Regions from separate parts of the Agrobacterium sp. 22-209-1 genome, predicted to be linked through region 1. Evidence: predicted binding sites of a transcription regulator. Region 1 holds the regulator's gene; the other holds the start of a gene.
What was found. The regulator HrcA, encoded in region 1, represses chaperone genes, less so after heat shock. The targets are predictions, from matches to a motif close to GTTAGCACTCNCNNNNNGNGAGTGCTAAC.
Positions count from the first base shown of each region.

Region 2: the regulator HrcA is predicted to act here: its motif matches at 4,511-4,539, upstream of groES (co-chaperone GroES).

Region 1 covers NZ_JBNWCH010000014.1:55,744-64,813, reverse strand. The annotation lists gene hemW (radical SAM family heme chaperone HemW) at 1-495, opposite strand, end outside; gene rdgB (RdgB/HAM1 family non-canonical purine NTP pyrophosphatase) at 501-1,145, opposite strand; gene rph (ribonuclease PH) at 1,163-1,879, opposite strand; gene hrcA (heat-inducible transcriptional repressor HrcA) at 2,015-3,106, shown strand; gene grpE (nucleotide exchange factor GrpE) at 3,221-3,856, shown strand; gene ptsN (PTS IIA-like nitrogen regulatory protein PtsN) at 3,937-4,398, opposite strand; gene hpf (ribosome hibernation-promoting factor, HPF/YfiA family) at 4,482-5,054, opposite strand; gene rpoN (RNA polymerase factor sigma-54) at 5,290-6,840, opposite strand; gene lptB (LPS export ABC transporter ATP-binding protein) at 7,106-7,891, opposite strand; gene ACQZ48_RS21935 (LptA/OstA family protein) at 7,925-8,488, opposite strand; gene lptC (LPS export ABC transporter periplasmic protein LptC) at 8,502-9,070, opposite strand, start outside.
Region 2 covers NZ_JBNWCH010000002.1:180,495-189,564, reverse strand. The annotation lists gene ileS (isoleucine--tRNA ligase) at 1-2,070, opposite strand, end outside; gene ACQZ48_RS05195 (bifunctional riboflavin kinase/FAD synthetase) at 2,350-3,330, opposite strand; gene ACQZ48_RS05190 (TIGR01459 family HAD-type hydrolase) at 3,378-4,226, opposite strand; gene groES (co-chaperone GroES) at 4,594-4,890, shown strand; gene groL (chaperonin GroEL) at 4,964-6,598, shown strand; gene ACQZ48_RS05175 (hypothetical protein) at 7,260-7,679, shown strand; gene ACQZ48_RS05170 (DoxX family protein) at 7,832-8,278, shown strand; gene hisG (ATP phosphoribosyltransferase) at 8,338-9,030, opposite strand; gene ACQZ48_RS05160 (ATP phosphoribosyltransferase regulatory subunit) at 9,027-9,070, opposite strand, start outside.

The sequences.
Region 1 (9,070 bases):
GATGGCTTTCAAGGCATCGGCGACATCATGCAGGCGGCCGAGGAATTTCAGATCGCGGTCGTTCAGTGCCTGCACACCGAGCGAGACACGATTGACACCCGCCGCTCGATAACCGCGAAACCGTTCCGCCTCGACGCTGGAAGGATTGGCTTCCATGGTGATCTCGATACCATCAGGCACGTGCCAGAAACGCGAGATGCCATCCAGTAGCGCGCCAACAGTCTGCGGGTCCATCAGCGAGGGCGTACCACCGCCCATGAAAATGCTGGTGACGACGCGCGGGCCGCTCAGCGTCCGCATATGTTCCATTTCACGCAGGAAAGCTGCGGTAAACCGTTCCTGATCCACCGGCCGGTGGCGGACATGGCTGTTAAAGTCGCAATAAGGGCACTTGGCCGCGCAGAAGGGCCAATGCAGATAAATCCCGAAGCCGGGATCGCCCGTATCCGGCAGAAGCGATGCGCCGGGGGCAGAAAGTTGGTGCTCCCCGACCATCGGGTTCATGCCTCCAGGCAGGTTTCTACGAATTTCTTGAAGGCGCGGGCGCGGTGCGACAATGCAAAGGCGTCGCCATGTTTCCAGCCATGTTTCTCATCCGCGCTCATTTCGCCGAATGTGGTCTCATATCCCTCGGGTTTAAAGATGGGATCATAACCGAAACCGCTCGTTCCGCGCGGCGGCCACACAACAGTGCCTTCCACCTCGCCACGGAAATATTCGACATGCCCGTCCGGCCAGGCGAGACACAGCACGCTGACGAAGCGGCCGGTGCGATCCTCCGGCTTCGAAGCTCCTCGCTCGGCCAGCGCATCCTCGACCTTCTGCATCGCCATGGCGAAATCGCGCGTCCCATCAGCCGTCTCCGCCCAATTGGCGGTATAGACACCCGGCGCACCGTCAAGCGCGTCGATAACAAGACCGGAATCGTCGGACAAGGCGGGCAGGCCTGAGGCCTTCGCGGAGGCAAGCGCCTTGATGGCGGCATTTTCCTCGAAGGTGGTGCCCGTCTCGTCCGGTTCTGAGAAGTTCAGCTCCGCCGCAGATTTGGCGGAGAAACCGAAAGGGCCGATCAGATCGGCGATTTCGGCGATCTTGCCCTTGTTATGGCTGGCGACAACGATCGTTCTGGTATCGAGCTTGCGCATGGTTCTTTCCCGTCGGCTCAGGCGATCGCCTGTTTCTGAAGGGCGACCAGTTCGCTGCAACCGGCCTTGGCGAGACCGAGCAGCGTCAGGAATTCTTCCTCGGAGAAGGGCGCGCCTTCAGCCGTTCCCTGAACCTCGACGATACCGCCCGAGCCGGTGATGACGAAATTGGCATCGGTTTCGGCCGAGGAATCTTCGAGATAGTCGAGATCGATCACCGGCTGGTTGGCGAAGATGCCGCAGGAGATCGCGGCGATATGGTCCTTCAGAACTTTCTCGACCTTGATCATGTTGCGGGTTTCCATCCATTTCAGGCAGTCATGCAGGGCAATCCATGCGCCGGTAATGGAGGCGGTGCGGGTGCCGCCATCGGCCTGGATGACGTCGCAGTCGATGCTGATCTGGCGCTCGCCGAGCGCCTGCAGGTCGACGACGGCTCGCAGCGAGCGGCCGATGAGGCGTTGGATTTCCTGTGTGCGTCCGCCCTGCTTGCCGGAAGCGGCCTCGCGCTTCATGCGTTCATGGGTGGAGCGCGGCAGCATGCCATATTCGGCGGTGACCCAGCCCTTGCCGCTGTTGCGCAGCCACGGTGGCGTCTTTTCTTCTAGGCTTGCGGTGACGAGCACATGCGTGTCGCCGAATTTCACGAGACAGGAGCCTTCGGCATGTTTCGAGAAATTGCGTTCGAAGGAAACCTTGCGCATCTGGTCGGTTTTTCTGCCTGAAGGCCGCATATGATCCACTCTCCATGTTGGTCCCTGCCTTCTAAGGCGAGGTCCGGGCTTTTGCAAAGCCAATTTCCATTTTGCCGCGGCGTTGCAACGCATTATATTGATGCAAGCTGGTTTGAACGACAAAGAACGGACGAAATGGGTTTTTCCGCACCGCTATCACAAGATCAGGCATCGCTGCTGGATGAACGGTCTCGGGAAATTTTCCGGCGCATCGTCGAAGGTTACCTCGATACGGGCGAACCGCTCGGATCGCGCAGCCTGTCGCGACTTCTGCCGATGTCGCTTTCGCCTGCCTCCGTGCGCAATGTCATGAGCGATCTCGAGGAGCTCGGCCTCATTTATTCGCCGCATATCAGCGCCGGGCGTTTGCCCACGCAGACGGGATTGCGCTTCTTTGTTGATGCCTTCATGCAGGTGGGCGATCTGCCCGCCGAGGAGAGGGCTAGTATCGACCGCCAGATCGGGCCGGTCGCCGGTCACGAACAGTCGCTGGAAGGGTTGCTGACGGAAGCAAGCCGCATGCTTTCCGGCATGTCGCGTGGCGCCGGCCTGGTGCTGACCGCCAAGAACGATGTCATCCTCAAACATGTGGAATTCATAAGGCTGGAGCCCACCAAGGCGCTCGCCGTGCTGGTGGGTGACCACAATCAGGTCGAAAACCGCATCATCGAATTGCCGGCCGGTATTTCCTCGTCGCAATTGACCGAGGCTGCGAATTTCATCAATGCTCATCTCTCCGGTCAGACGCTGCATGAATTGCGCGGTCAGTTTCAGGCGCAGCAGGCGGAACTGCAATCGGAACTCGGCATATTGGCGCAGGACCTCGTGGAACGTGGTCTTGCGGTGTGGGCGGGAGACAATGAAGAGGGCAAGCTCGGCCGTCTCATCGTTCGCGGTCGCTCCAACCTGCTCGAAGGCCTCGCCGGTGAAGAGGATATCGATCGGGTGCGCCTGCTGTTCGACGATCTGGAGCGTAAGGAAAATCTCATCGAAATCCTCAACCTTGCGGAAAGCGGCTCAGGCGTCAGGATTTTCATCGGCTCGGAAAACAAGTTGTTTTCGCTGTCCGGTTCGTCGCTGATCGTCGCGCCCTATCGTGACGAGGACAATCGTGTCGTGGGCGCGGTCGGCGTTATCGGCCCGACCCGGCTGAATTACGCCCGTATCGTGCCGATGGTGGATTATACCGCGCAGATCATGGCGCGCCTTTCCCGCAAGCAAAGATAGGACAGGCCCGCAAAGGTCAGAGAATGCGGCAAGCTTTTCGCCGCAAGCCTTGATTTTTGCCCGTCAAAGCTCGATATCGGGCGCAACCAACAATATTCAAATCTGGAGAACGTCATGACCGACGATACAAAAAAGCCCGGACCTGACGCGGACGTCGCGGAAGAGTTTGTCGATCCTGCCCTGGTAGGTGAAGAACAGGCCGAAACGGCAGAACCCGATCCGGTCGAGCTGCTCAAGGCTGAGAACGCCGATCTGCGCGATAAATTCCTTCGCCTTGCAGCCGAGATGGACAATCTTCGCCGTCGCACCGAGCGCGATGTCAAGGATGCCAAGGCCTATTCCCTGGCCGGTTTCGCACGCGACATGCTCGCCGTTTCCGATAATCTTCGCCGCGCGCTCGAAGCCATTCCCGATGAGCTAAAGACCAACGGCGAAGCCGGTCTCAACGGTCTGATCGAAGGTGTCGAGATGACCGAACGCTCGATGCTGTCGACGCTGGAACGCCACGGCGTGAAGAAGATCGATGCCGAGGGCCAGAAATTCGATCCGAATTTCCATCAGGCCATGTTTGAGATTCCCAACACTAAGGTTCCAAACAACACCGTGTTGCAGGTGGTTCAGGCTGGTTTCACCATAGGCGATCGCGTCCTGCGTCCGGCGATGGTCGGCGTTGCCAAGGGCGGCCCGAAGGCGGACGTTGCAGCATCCTCTGAGCCGGGCACCTCGTCTCTCAATGAAAAGGACGCGTAAGGCTTCTGTCCTTACGTCATAAAAAACGCGCCTTCAGGGCGCGTTTTTTATTGCCGTTAAAACTAAGGCGGAACCCACGATCAGGCCGCTGTCGCTTGCTCCTGATTGAGGAAAGCGTAGATTGCCGTGTCGGAATCGGTAGCGCGCAGTTTGGCGACCAGTTCAGGGTCGCGCAGGGCGCGTGCGATTCTGGACAAGGCCTTCAGATGATCCGCGCCGGCGCCCTCGGGCGCGAGCAGCAGGAAAACCAGGTCGACCGGTTGGTCGTCCAGCGCTTCGAAATCGACCGGTGTTTCAAGACGTGCGAAGACGCCGGTGATCTGATGGATGCTATTGAGCTTGCCATGCGGAATGGCGATACCGTGGCCCACACCGGTGGAGCCGAGTTTCTCACGCTGGAGGATGACGTCGAAAACTTCCCGTTCCGAGACTCCGGTAATTCTGGCTGCCTTTGCGGCCAGCTCCTGAAGCAACTGCTTTTTGGAATTCACCTTGAGGGCGGGAATAATCGCATCTTGTTGCAGCAAATCTGCCAACGCCATTCTCTTTTTCCTTCATGCCATCGAGACGATGCAGGAGGCAGACTGCACTTTCGCGCCCTGCCTCCCACGTCTTGTCAGACTGTTCAGCTCTTGATCGTTTCCGCGTCGATCCAGCCAATATTGCCGTCATGACGCCGGTAAACGATGTTGAGATATTCCTTGCCCGGGCTGCGGAACAGCAGAACCGGTTCGTCCGTCATGTCGAGCGCCATCACGGCGCTGGCGACGGACATCGTCTTAATCTGTTTGGAACTCTCCGCAACGATGGTGGGTGCGTAATCGTCAGGAACCTCGTGGTCCTCATCGGGAACAGCATCCATCACCGTATAGGCGATTTCCTGCGACATGCCATTGGCGCCATTATGGTGGTCCTTAAGCTTGCGCTTGTAGCGGCGCAGGCGCTTCTCGATCCGCTCTGCGGCGGCATCGAAGCTCGCCTGCGGATCATTTGCCTGACCCGCCGCGTGCAATACAACGCCGGTATCGAGATGCAGCTTGCAATCGGCGGCAAAACGCGATCCGGATTTCTCCACGGTTACCTGGCCTGAATACCCCCCATCGAAGTATTTGGTAACCGCCAGACCTATATTGTCCTCAATCCGCTGCCGGAAAGATTCACCGATCTCCATATGTTTACCAGATACACGCACACTCATGGAAATTTTCCTTTTTGTAGTGATTTGCGAGTACCAGCTTACGTCAAGCCGCGCGCGCATCCAAGCGTTTCGAAGACCTTAAAAAGCCCTCATTCGAATTTTACGCCCATGGACGGTGGAGATGAATCCGTTACAAATGACCTTGCTGACGTGTGCGGCGGGCTTCTAGCCGCTGCCGTGGCAAGAGTCAATGGTGCGGCAAAAAACCGCCATAAACGTTGTTCGTGGCTACCGCTCAGAATACAGCCAGCTTGGCCAACGCCTTCTTTTCCCGACGCCTCTGCACGGAGGAGGGGATGTTCATCGCCTCCCGATATTTGGCGACGGTGCGCCGGGCGATATCGACGCCGCTCTTTTTCAGGTTGTCGACGATATCATCGTCTGAAAGAACCGCCTCGGCGGCTTCCTGCGCGATCATGGCCTTGATGCGGTGACGCACCGCTTCCGCCGAATGGCTGTCTCCGCCTTCCACGGCGCTGATCGAGACGCTGAAGAAATATTTCAGTTCGAACAGCCCGCGCGGCGTCAGCATGTATTTTTTTGTTGTCACCCGGCTGACGGTGGATTCATGCATCTTGATGGCGTCGGCCACCGTCTTGAGGTTCAGCGGGCGCAGCTGGTCGACACCATAGACGAGGAAGGCATCCTGCTGGCGAACGATTTCCGTCGCCACCTTCATGATCGTCCGGGCGCGCTGGTCGAGGCTGCGGGTCAGCCAATGGGCCGTTTGCATGCATTCGGCCAGAAAATCCTGATCCTCGCCCGCGCGCGCCTTATGTTTCGACACCTCGGCGAAGTAACTCTGGTTGATGAGCACGCGCGGCAGGGTCTCTGGATTGATTTCCACCAGCCAGCCGCCGGTGGAGGAGGGGCGAACGATAATATCGGGAACGATGGTCTCCGAAACCATTGAATCGTAACCGGCGCCGGGGCGGGGATTGAGCGTGCGGATTTCCGCCAGCATGTCGAGGAGATCTTCCTCATCGACGCCGCAGATTTTTTTCAAGGAGGCGAAGTCGCGTTTCGCCAGAAGTTCCAGATTGTCGACGAAAGCCCGCATGGCCGGGTCGAGCCGATCCTTCTGGGCAAGCTGGATCGACAGACACTCGCTTAAGGAACGGGAAAATACACCCGGTGGGTCGAAGCCCTGAAGCGTCTTCAGAACGTGTTCGACCGCCGATGGAGCCGCCCCCAGCCGTTCGGCGACGTCGTCGACGGCATCCGCCGCAATATAGCCGGTCTCGTCAAGCTGGCCGATCAGCGCATCGGCGATCATCCGGTCCTCGGCGGCGGATATGGCGAGCGGCAGTTGCTGATTGAGATGGTCGCCGAGGCTCTGTCTGGCCGCAACGAAATCGTCGAGATCGTAACTTTCTCCCGACTCCTGGCCGGGCATGGATTTCCATTGGCCGGCCAGTTCGGGCGCATCGGCCTTTCTGGGCTCGGCATCGTCGGGAAAGACGTTTTCAAAGCTGGTGTCAAGTTGCTCGCCGAGATTTGCGGCGCGGTCGCCGTACCAGTCGTCACTGTCTGACGTCACCGTGGCGGATCTCTCCGAACTTTCGCTATCGGCGTCGCCAAAACTTTCCGCGTCTACAGGTGTATCGCTGCTTAAATCGCCATCGTTTGCCGCAATTTCCAGCAGCGGATTGCGCTCTACCTCCTGCGCGATGAACTGCGTCAGCTCGAAATGCGTCATCTGAAGCAGCTGGATGGACTGCATCAGTTGCGGTGTCATCACGAGAGACTGGTTTTGACGCAGCAAAAGGCTGGCAGACAATGCCATGGCGGACGCGAAACTCCCCTTACAGCTTCTCCATCGTCTGATTTTCCAGAAATTTTACTGAGACGACAGGACTTGGCCCAAAAATTGCTTTTTTATTTTGTTTGGTCAAGCGTCAGGGCCGGGCGCGATGAAGAATCTTTCGCGTGCCGATCATGATGATTTAAAGCCGAAACGACCTGAAATCCTAAATCATGATATAGATCATATAATTAGAGCCGGATTTCAAGCAAAACCGCACACAGGCTTCGCCGTCCGGCTCCAGGTCTCAAAGGCTGAAATTATTGCCGAGATAGAGGCGGCGCACATCCGGATTGTTGACGATATCGTCCGGACGCCCATGCGTCAGCACTTCGCCGGCATGGATGATGTATGCGCGGTCGATGAGGCCGAGCGTTTCACGGACATTGTGGTCAGTCACGAGAACGCCGATGCCACGCGCTGTCAGGTGCCGCACCAGATTCTGGATATCGCTGACCGAAATCGGATCGACGCCCGCGAAGGGTTCATCCAGCAGCATGAAGGTCGGATCGGTCGCGAGCGCGCGGGCAATCTCCAGACGCCGCCGCTCGCCGCCCGAAAGCGCCACGGCCGGCGATTTCCGCAGTTGCGCGATATGAAACTCTTCCAGCAGCTCATCGAGCTTGCGGTTGCGCTTGTCAGCGTCCGGCTCATGCACTTCCAGTACGGCGCGGATGTTTTCCTCGACCGTCAATCCCCGGAAGATCGAAGCTTCCTGCGGCAGGTAACCGACGCCGAGACGGGCGCGCCTGTACATCGGCATGGTGGTGACATCATTGCCGTTGATGGCGATCTTGCCGGTATCGACGGGCACCAGGCCCGTTATCATATAAAAACAGGTGGTTTTTCCGGCGCCGTTCGGGCCGAGCAGACCCACGGCTTCGCCACGGCGCACGACCAGCGAAACCCCGTTGACGACGCGGCGCGTATTATAGGTCTTCGTCAGGCCATGCGCGATCAGCGTGCCCTGATAGGGGGTCTTGTCCACCGGCGAGGCTGCGTCCGCGGATCGATCGCGCCCGCCGCCGAATATCTTTGAGATCGAGGGTATCTTCACGAGGAAAGACTACTGTTTTTTCTGGGATTTCGGATCAAGCATGATCCGAACAGGGCCGCCGCAGCTTTCCAGCTTGGCCTGCCCCGTATTCATCAGCACGGTCAGCTTGCAGCCGGTGAAGACATTCGTACCTTCAGACAGCACGACCTGCTTGCCCGTCAGAATGAAGGTCTGCGCCGCCATGTCGAATTCACCGTGGTCGGCCGTGGCTTTCTGGGTCTCGGACGTCAGGTAGACATTATTGTCGACGAAGATTTTTTCGATATTGGCGTCGCCGCTGGTGAGCGAAGAACCCTCGCCCTTGTAATTCACCGTCATCTTGCCAGCCTGAAGGGTGGTCGTTCCCTGCACCACTTTCACATTGCCGGTGAAATAGGCCTTGCGCTCCTGATCGCGAATCTCGAGCTGATCGCTTTCAATCGCGATAGGCTGGTCACCGGAGAGTTTGACGCCCTGCATGTTGCTGGTGGTGTTCTGGGCGAAGGCCACAGTTGCAAGACACGAAAGAACAAGACCTGCGGCTGCAAGGCCGGCGGATTTGCCGAGGGAAACGGGACGGGAAATTTGCATCATCTGGACCGGGCTCTCACTTGCCTTCATTCTTGATATTGGATGCAGCGATACGTGCCCGTACCTGCCCCGAAAATGTAATTGTTTTGCCATTATCGGCGATGTCAATCGATTGCGCAACAATCGAGCCGTCGTTTGTTTTGATCGAAACCGGCTCTTTGCTGCTCATTTTTCCGGCCTTCAGATCGACATCCGCAGACTGGAACTTCGCTTGTATGCCATTGCTGAGATTGATGTCAAAAGGCGCAGTCATCTTCAGCGTGTTGGTCGCCCGGTCGAAAATGCCTTCCTGGGCGATCACCTGCGCAACACTGTCGTTTACCGGCACTGCCGCCAGAACCTTTTCAAGCGTCATGAGATTGGGGTTGGCGATGTCCTGCAACGCACGGTCGGCGTTCATGGAATAATCGATCCCCTTCTCGTTGCGGCCGGCGACAGCAGGCTTTTCCATCACGATCTTGCCGTCTTCAATTCGTGCGCTCTCAAGAGAGACCTCGTCGGGGGCCCAGGTTCGGATAACCGAAACCGCGATGAAGGCGAGCGAAATGATTGCCGCGCCGAGCGGCAGAATGATCTTCAGCCGCT
Region 2 (9,070 bases), on a different contig from region 1:
GGCATCGACATTTGTCTGGATGATGGCCTTGCCGAGGCGCTGGTCTTCCCAGTAATCCGTGGTCATGACCCAAAGACGCAGGATGTCGGCGCCCGACTGGCTCATGACTTCCTGCGGGGCAACGACGTTGCCGAGCGATTTCGACTGCTTGCGCCCCTGCTCGTCCATGGTGAAACCATGGGTCACAACGGCGTTATAGGGCGCACGGCCACGCGTGGCGCAGCTTTCCAGCAGCGACGAATGGAACCAGCCGCGATGCTGGTCGGAGCCTTCAAGATAGACATCCGCCGGCCATTTCATGTCCGGGCGGTCTTCCAGCGTGAAGGTGTGGGTGCAGCCGCTGTCGAACCAGACGTCGAGGATGTCCATGACCTGCTGCCATCTGGCATGGTCGTGGTCATTGCCGAGGAAACGTTCCTTGGCGCCTTCGGCAAACCAGGCATCAGCGCCTTCGGCCTCGAAGGCCTCGAGAATGCGGGCGTTGACGGCTTCGTCGACCAGAACTTCACCCTTCTCATCGGCGAAAACGGCAATCGGCACGCCCCAGCTGCGCTGGCGCGACAGAACCCAGTCAGGCCGGCCTTCGATCATGGCGCGCAGGCGGTTCTGGCCGGAGGCCGGCACGAAACGCGTCTGGTCGATGGCGTCAAGCGAACGAGAGCGCAGCGTCGTGCCGTCGCCGAGTTCCTTGTCCATATAGACGAACCATTGCGGCGTGTTGCGGAAGATGACAGGCTTCTTGGAGCGCCAGCTGTGCGGATAGCTGTGCTTCAGGCGGCCGCGCGCAAACAGGTTATTGGCAGCGATCAGCGCCTTGATGACGCGCTCATTGGCATCGCCCTTCTTGCCGTTATCGTCCATGACACGGGCAGCACCGCCTTCGGCCGACGGGCCGAAACCGGGAGCGTCTTCGGTGTAGAAACCGGCGTCATCGACCGGGAACGGGATTTTGGTATCGATCCCGCGTGCTTCAAGGGTGCGGACGCTGTTCGTCCAGGCATCAAAGTCCTCGCGGCCATGGCTTGGCGCGGTGTGCACGAAACCCGTACCGGCATCGTCGGTGACGTGATCGCCATCGAGAAGCGGAACCGGGAAATCGTAGCCAAGCGACGCCAAAGGATGGGCGCAGGTGATGGCCGCCAGTTCTTCGCTTTTCACATCGCGAACGAACTTGAAGGTCAGCTTCGCCTTGGCCGCCGCCTCATCGGCAAGCTTCCTGGCGAAGATCAGCTTTTCACCCGGCTGCGGGCCGAAATCGTTCTGCGCGCTTTCGACTTCGAACAGGCCATATTCGACCCGCGAAGAGAACGCGATGGCGCGGTTGCCGGGGATGGTCCACGGCGTCGTTGTCCAGATGACGACGGAGACGCCGGAAAGTCCGGGAGCAGCATCCTTGACCGGGAACTTCACCCAGATCATGTCGCTCTCGACATCGTGGTATTCGACTTCCGCTTCCGCCAGCGCCGTGCGCTCGACCACCGACCACATGATCGGCTTGGAGCCGCGATAGAGCTGGCCGCTCTTGGCGATCTTCAGCAACTCGCCGGCGATGCGCGCTTCGGCGTGGAAGTTCATCGTCGTATAGGGGTTTTCGAAGTCGCCTTCGATGCCGAGACGCTTGAACTCTTCCGACTGAACCTTGATCCAGCCGGCCGCGAACTCACGGCATTCCTTGCGGAATTCGTTGACCGGAACCTCGTCCTTGTTCTTGCCCCTGGCGCGGTAGGCTTCCTCGATCTTCCATTCGATCGGCAGACCGTGACAATCCCAGCCGGGCACGTAATTGGCGTCATAACCGCGCATCTGGAACGAGCGCGTGATGACGTCTTTCAGGATCTTGTTCAGCGCATGGCCGATGTGGATGTTGCCGTTGGCATAGGGCGGGCCGTCATGCAGCACGAATTTTTCGCGGCCGGCGGCGGAGGCGCGCAGCTTTTTGTAGAGGCCCATTTCCTGCCAGCGCTTGACCGTTTCCGGTTCCTTCTGCGGCAGGCCGGCGCGCATCGGAAAATCCGTCTGCGGCAGATAGAGGGTGGAGGAGTAATCCAGTTTTTCTGCGGTGTCGCTCATAATCATACCGTTGTTGCGCGCCGTGTCGGTCGCGCCGTCTCAATTTCAAAGAGGGCAAATACGGAAAGCGCCATGACCAAAGTCATGACAAGCGCCAAAATCCCGGACCTTCCGGCTCGTCAGAGCGGGCGGAAGGCCGGGCCAATAATTCGGCCAATCTGAGTTTTAAACATCAACCGGTATTGGGACATGGCCGGTTGTTTATGCGGTTTTCCGGCAAAAAGGAAGAGAAAAGCGACGGCGCTCTCGGCCGGAACAGTGCTAACCGGCCTTACCCGGTCAGAACGCGATCCTGGCGTCCAGTTCGCTGAGCGGGCGCACGCCCGATAACATCGCCCTCGCCTCTTCTTCATCGCGCCTGATCTGGGCGACGAGCGGATCAAGACCGTCAAATTTCAATTCATCGCGCAGGTGCCCGAAGAAGGAGACCGAACAGACCTCGCCATAAAGATCGCCGGAAAAATCGAAGACGAATGTTTCGAGCAGCGCCGCACCGTTTTCGGTGACGGTCGGGCGGTAACCGAAGCTCGCCACGCCATCGCGGATCGAACCGTCCGGGCGGCGGAACCGCACGGCATAAATGCCGGCCTTCAGCTCCGTTTCCGGCGCCAGCGCCATGTTGGCGGTCGGATAACCCAGCGTGCGACCGAGCTTCTGGCCGCCGATGACTTCGCTTTCCACCGTGAAGCGATAGCCGAGCAGGCCAGCGGCGCCCACCACATCGCCTTCGCACAGAAGCGAGCGGATGCGGCTGGAGGAGACGACATCCGCACCTTCGTCGCGGAAGGCATCCACCAGCGTCACGTCGAAACCGTGGCGTTTGCCGGCCGCCATCAGAAATGCCGGGCCGCCTTCGCGGCCCTTGCCGAAATGGAAATCGAATCCGGTGACGACAGCGCTGGCGTGAAGCCAGTCGACCAGAATGGACTGGACGAATTCCTCCGCCGAGCGCTGCGAAAATTCCCGGTCGAAGGGATATTCGATGACGGAGCGGAAACCGATGGCCTCGAGAATGCGCGCCTTCAGCGGCGCGGGCGTGAGGCGGAAGACCGGCGTATCGGGACGGAAGACGGAACGGGGATGCGGCTCGAAGGTCAAAACCAGCGCGGGCACGCCGCGGGCTTCCGCCAGTTCCAGGGCACGATCCAGCACAGCCCGGTGGCCGCGATGCACGCCGTCGAAATTGCCGATGGCGATGACGCCGCCGCGAAGGGCTTCCGGCAGCGGCTCCTTTTTTTCATTGCGGTGAAAGACGGTCATGGCAATCGATCCATTCCTGCGCCAGCTATTCCTTAGCCGAGACGGCTTCAAGCAAGACGGGGCATCCACCAGCCGGGAGCAGCACCCTGCCCCTTGAGATAGGCGTTGAGAAGCGCCTCGTCCGTCTGGCCGTTCAGCGTATATTCGGCGGCGTGAATGCCGCCGCTGATATAAAGAAGGTTGAGGCCGCTCGCAATCGCGCCCTTCACATCCGTCGGCATGCCGTCGCCGATGGCGAGCACGCGGTCCTTGGCGAAGGCGCCACGCACTTCCTTGGCCGCCGCAAGGCAGGCCTCATAGATCGGCGCATGCGGCTTGCCGGCAATGCGGACCTCGCCGCCGAGCTGTTCGTAATAGGCCGCCATGGCGCCGGCGCAGGGAATGATGCGCTCGCCGCGCTCCACCACAAGATCGGGGTTGGCGCAGATCATCGGTGCATTGCGGGCGATGAAGCCCTTGAGCATTTCGGTATAATCTTCCGGCGTTTCCGTCTCGTCGTCGAAAAAGCCGGTGCAGACCACGGACTGCGCTTGTGCCTCGCCAACGACGTCAACATCAAGGCCTTCCAGCAGCGGCATGTCGCGCTCGGGGCCAAGCAGGAAGACCTTTTTCGGGCCTTCCGCAATCAGTCCGCGGGTCACGTCGCCAGAGGTGATGATCCGATCATAAGCCTCATCCGGCACGCCGAGAACGCGAAGCTGGGCGATGACGCCGGGAGCGGGGCGCGGCGAATTGGTGATGAGCACCACCGTCTTGCCGGCCTTGCGCGCTTCGTGCAGCGCAACTGCCGCATCCGGAAAGGCGCTGACACCATTGTGCAGCACGCCCCAGACATCCGAAAGAATAACGTCGAACCCAGCCGTGATTTCGCCGAGAGTGAGAATGCGATGGGCCATGAGATGCTTTCCGGATGCTAGAAAAGGGTGAGCGTCACATCGCAAAGCGGGACGCCAATGGCAAGGAAAAAAGCGCCGCCAGGGCGGTCTTTGACCCGCCTGACGCAGCATGAACACAAATACCCCCTAGATACGATGCGGCCGCAACCCGCGAAAAGAATGTCGTCGCGGCGCCTGCCCGCACATGGGAAATTTCTGTCATGGAACGCTGATAACCATAAGCCATGAAATTTTTCAGACAGGGCGTTCTTGACTCCGGCAGAAGCCCTCCTTATCTCGGTTCCGCTGGCACTCGATAAACGAGAGTGCTAACACCCATCAGGCGAGTGCAAAAACTCGCGCAGTCATTTGATCGAGGGATTAGACAATGACAAGCACCAACTTCCGCCCGCTTCACGATCGCGTCGTCGTTCGTCGCGTTGAGTCCGAAGAAAAGACCAAGGGCGGCATCATCATTCCCGATACCGCCAAGGAAAAGCCGCAGGAAGGCGAAATCGTCGCCGTCGGTTCCGGCGCACGCGATGAGTCCGGCAAGGTCGTCGCTCTCGACGTCAAGGCTGGCGACCGGGTTCTGTTCGGCAAGTGGTCGGGCACCGAAGTCAAGCTCAACGGCGAAGACCTTCTGATCATGAAGGAAGCCGACATCATGGGCATCATCGGCTGATTTCGGCCAACCCATCCTTCCTTAAATTTCAAGCCGGACCCCGTCCGGCCATTCGAAACCAGGAGTTTTGAACATGGCAGCCAAAGAAGTCAAATTCGGCCGCACAGCGCGCGAAAAGATGCTTAAGGGCGTCGACATTCTTGCTGATGCAGTGAAGGTCACCCTCGGCCCGAAGGGTCGTAACGTCGTTATCGACAAGTCCTTCGGCGCTCCGCGCATCACAAAGGACGGCGTTTCCGTCGCCAAGGAAATCGAACTGGAAGACAAGTTCGAGAACATGGGCGCGCAGCTCGTTCGCGAAGTTGCCTCCAAGACCAACGACATCGCCGGTGACGGCACCACCACCGCGACCGTTCTGGCCCAGGCCATCGTTCGCGAAGGTTCCAAGGCAGTTGCTGCCGGCATGAACCCGATGGACCTGAAGCGCGGTATCGATCTGGCCGTCGCTGAAGTCGTCAAGGACCTTCAGGCCAAGGCCAAGAAGATCAACACGTCCGAAGAAGTTGCACAGGTCGGCACGATCTCTGCAAACGGCGAGCGTCAGATCGGCCTCGACATTGCTGAAGCAATGCAGAAGGTCGGCAACGAAGGCGTCATCACCGTTGAAGAAGCCAAGACCGCTGAAACCGAACTCGAAGTCGTCGAAGGCATGCAGTTCGACCGCGGCTACCTGTCGCCCTACTTCGTGACCAACCCGGAAAAGATGATTGCGGACCTCGAAGACGCATACATCCTCCTGCACGAAAAGAAGCTCTCGAACCTTCAGGCCATGCTGCCGGTTCTCGAAGCCGTCGTTCAGACCGGCAAGCCGCTCGTCATCATCGCTGAAGACGTCGAAGGCGAAGCTCTTGCAACGCTCGTCGTCAACAAGCTGCGTGGCGGCCTCAAGATCGCTGCTGTCAAGGCTCCTGGCTTCGGCGACCGCCGCAAGGCCATGCTGGAAGACATCGCCATCCTGACCGGTGGTACCGTCATCTCCGAAGACCTCGGCATCAAGCTCGAAAACGTTACTCTCGACATGCTCGGCAAGTCGAAGAAGGTTTCGATCTCCAAGGAAAACACCACCATCGTTGACGGCGCCGGCCAGAAGTCCGACATCGAAGGCCGTGTTGCCCAGATCAAGGCGCAGATCGAAGAAACCACCTCCGACTACGACCGCGAAAAGCTGCAGGAACGTCTTGCCAAGCTCGCTGGCGGCGTTGCCGTTATCCGTGTCGGCGGCTCGACGGAAGTCGAAGTGAAGGAAAAGAAGGACCGCATCGACGACGCTCTCAACGCGACGCGCGCTGCCGTTCAGGAAGGCATCGTACCGGGCGGCGGCGTTGCCCTGCTGCGTTCCTCCACGAAGATCACCGTCAAGGGTGAAAACGACGATCAGGAAGCTGGCGTCAACATCATCCGCCGCGCCCTGCAGGCTCTGGTTCGCCAGATCGCAGACAACGCGGGTGACGAAGCTTCGATCGTTGTTGGCAAGATCCTCGAGAAGAACGAAGACAACTACGGCTACAACGCCCAGACCGGCGAATATGGCGACCTGATCCAGCTCGGCATCGTTGACCCGGTCAAGGTTGTCCGCACGGCTCTGCAGAACGCAGCCTCGGTTGCTTCGCTGCTGATCACCACCGAAGCCATGATCGCCGAGCTTCCGAAGAAGGACGCTCCGATGCCGGCAATGCCGGGCGGCGGCATGGGCGGCATGGACTTCTAATCAGTCCTGTCACCGGAATTAAGAAAGGGCGGTCTTCGGATCGCCCTTTTTCTTTGCCGGTACCTACGTGATTGACGGAAGGCGGCGCAGCTTAACGGCCTCATCCTTGGGCCGTCCCCAAGGATCTAATCACATCCAATAAAATCAGTCGTTTGCAGGTTCTTGGGCCTCTCCCAAGGAGGACGTCGACGCTCTCGCGAGAGATGCGACATGGAATCAACAGGTTGCACAACTCTAAAGGCCGCAGGAGGAGAAGTTCGTGTATTGTACCGTTTTGGAACAGGCGTGATTTTATCCGGCTATTTTTTGCAGCCCTATGCAATAATGGGGCACATTCACCAGCGAATCACCACCCCATACGGGGCCGACCTCAACTCGGACCGCCTTATAAGTGCGCTGTTTAGTTGTACTTTTTCGCATGCCTCACGATTTTGAAGAAGAAATACATAATATTTTTGATTTTCTCACTGAGTGGTTGTTGTAGGTAGTGGAAAATAAACTATAAGTCACCCCCCGTAAGGGTTCCGCGCCGAGGCGGCCACGCATTGAAGGGGTTTCGATGTATGGCAAATACGCTCGACTGCGGGTGGCGGTAAGGGTTCGACCTGGCAGTGGCGCTTGAAGCGGCGGTGCTGGCACGTGTTCATGCGGGGGGCGCGATTTGTTTGAGATATCAAGACGCAACGATGCTCTGCCTGCGGCGGTAACAACCACGCCCGATCCCCGGACCCTGTCGCATTTCTTCATGTCGGAGGAGTGGAGCAGCGATCTTTCGAGCGGCGTCATCCGGCTCGGCGAACATGCGTCATTTATGCACGGCCTGCCGCCGGGCGAGTGCGGATTGCTCAGCCTTGTCCGCTGTTACGACCGCGCAGACCACGCCCGCGTGCTGGAACTTTTCGAGCAGGTTTCCACCGCGCCCTCACGTTTCTGTTTTTCAACCGGCCTTTCCATCTTGCCGGCGATGCGGCAGCCGGTCATCTGCATGGGTGAATCTTCCGGCTTCGAAAAAGGCCAGCAAGGGCGCATAACCGGACTTTTCCTGTTTCCGCGCTTTGAGGATATTCGCTTCGCCGCCTGAACATAATCCGGATAGACACCCGAGACCGTTCACAAAATGAAGACGATTTGTCTTCTATTGTTCATCTTTATGGGCGGATGATTTTCGGTCATTGATATCTCCAGACATTGCAGTTCAACCGGCGACACGCCGATTATTTACCGGAGATATCCATGTCCACCAGCCAGAACGTTCTCGTTCTCATCGCCCGTCTTCTGCTTTCCTTCATCTTCATCACCTCGGGCTTCAGCAAGCTCGTCGATCCGGCCGGCACGGCCGGCATGATCACCGGCGCCGGCCTGCCCGCCGCAACCGCGCTTGCCTATATTGCAGGCCTGTTCGAATTCGTCGCCGGCCTTGCCATTCTCGCTGGTTTCCAGACCAAGATCGCTGCCTGGGCGCTTGCCGTCTTCTGCATCTTCACCGGTCTGGTTTTCCACAGTGGCACCGTTGCCGTCCCTGGCTGGCCTGAGTCGGCTCTTGGCTGGATCAACACGCTGAACGGCATCATGATGGTCAAGAACATCACCCTTGCCGGCGCTTACATCCTGCTTGCCGCCTTCGGCGCTGGCGCCTATTCCGTCGACGCCAAGCGCGGCGCGGCTGTCGCCCACGCATAAGCCAAATCGATTACCAATAAAAAAGCCGCCGGATCGCTCCGGCGGCTTTTTTTACGTCATCAGACCGCAGCCCTGATGCGCGAGACGATTTCCTGAACCGCCGCATCGCCTTCATGGTCGGGCTTGCGGGCACGCACGAAGCAGGCTTCTGAACGGACGATGATGCCGTCCGAGAGGATTTTCAGGTGGTTGGCCTTCAGCGTCGAGCCGGTTGAAGTAATATCGACGATGATATCCGCCTGCCCCGCCGCCGGCGCACCCTCGGTCGCGCCGAGGCTTTCAACGATACGATACAGCTGAATGCCGTGCTGGCGCGAAAAGAACTGCTGCGTCAGCCGCCAATATTTGGTGGCAATGGCGAGCCTTCGGCCATGACGGGCGCGGAATTCGGACGCCACATCGCCAAGATCGGCCATGCTGTCGACATCGAGCCAGATTTCAGGCACGGCGACAACGACATCCGCATGACCGAAACCGAGACGGGCGCAGAATTCCACCTGCGCGTCGGCACTGGTCAGTCCCTCGCGTACAAGATCCTCACCCGTCACGCCGAAATCCACCGTGCCAGCGCCGATCTCGCGGGCGATCTCGGAGGCCGACAGATAGGCGATCTCGATATCGTCGCGCCCTTCGATGCGGCCGCGATAGGAGCGGTCGTTACCGACCGACGCAACCTTCAACCCGGCGCGTTCCAGAACGGCGGACGCGTCTTCCTTCATCCGGCCCTTGGAGGGCAATGCGATTGTGATCATGGCTTGTCGCTCCCGCGCACCGTCTCGATGCGATCCAGCC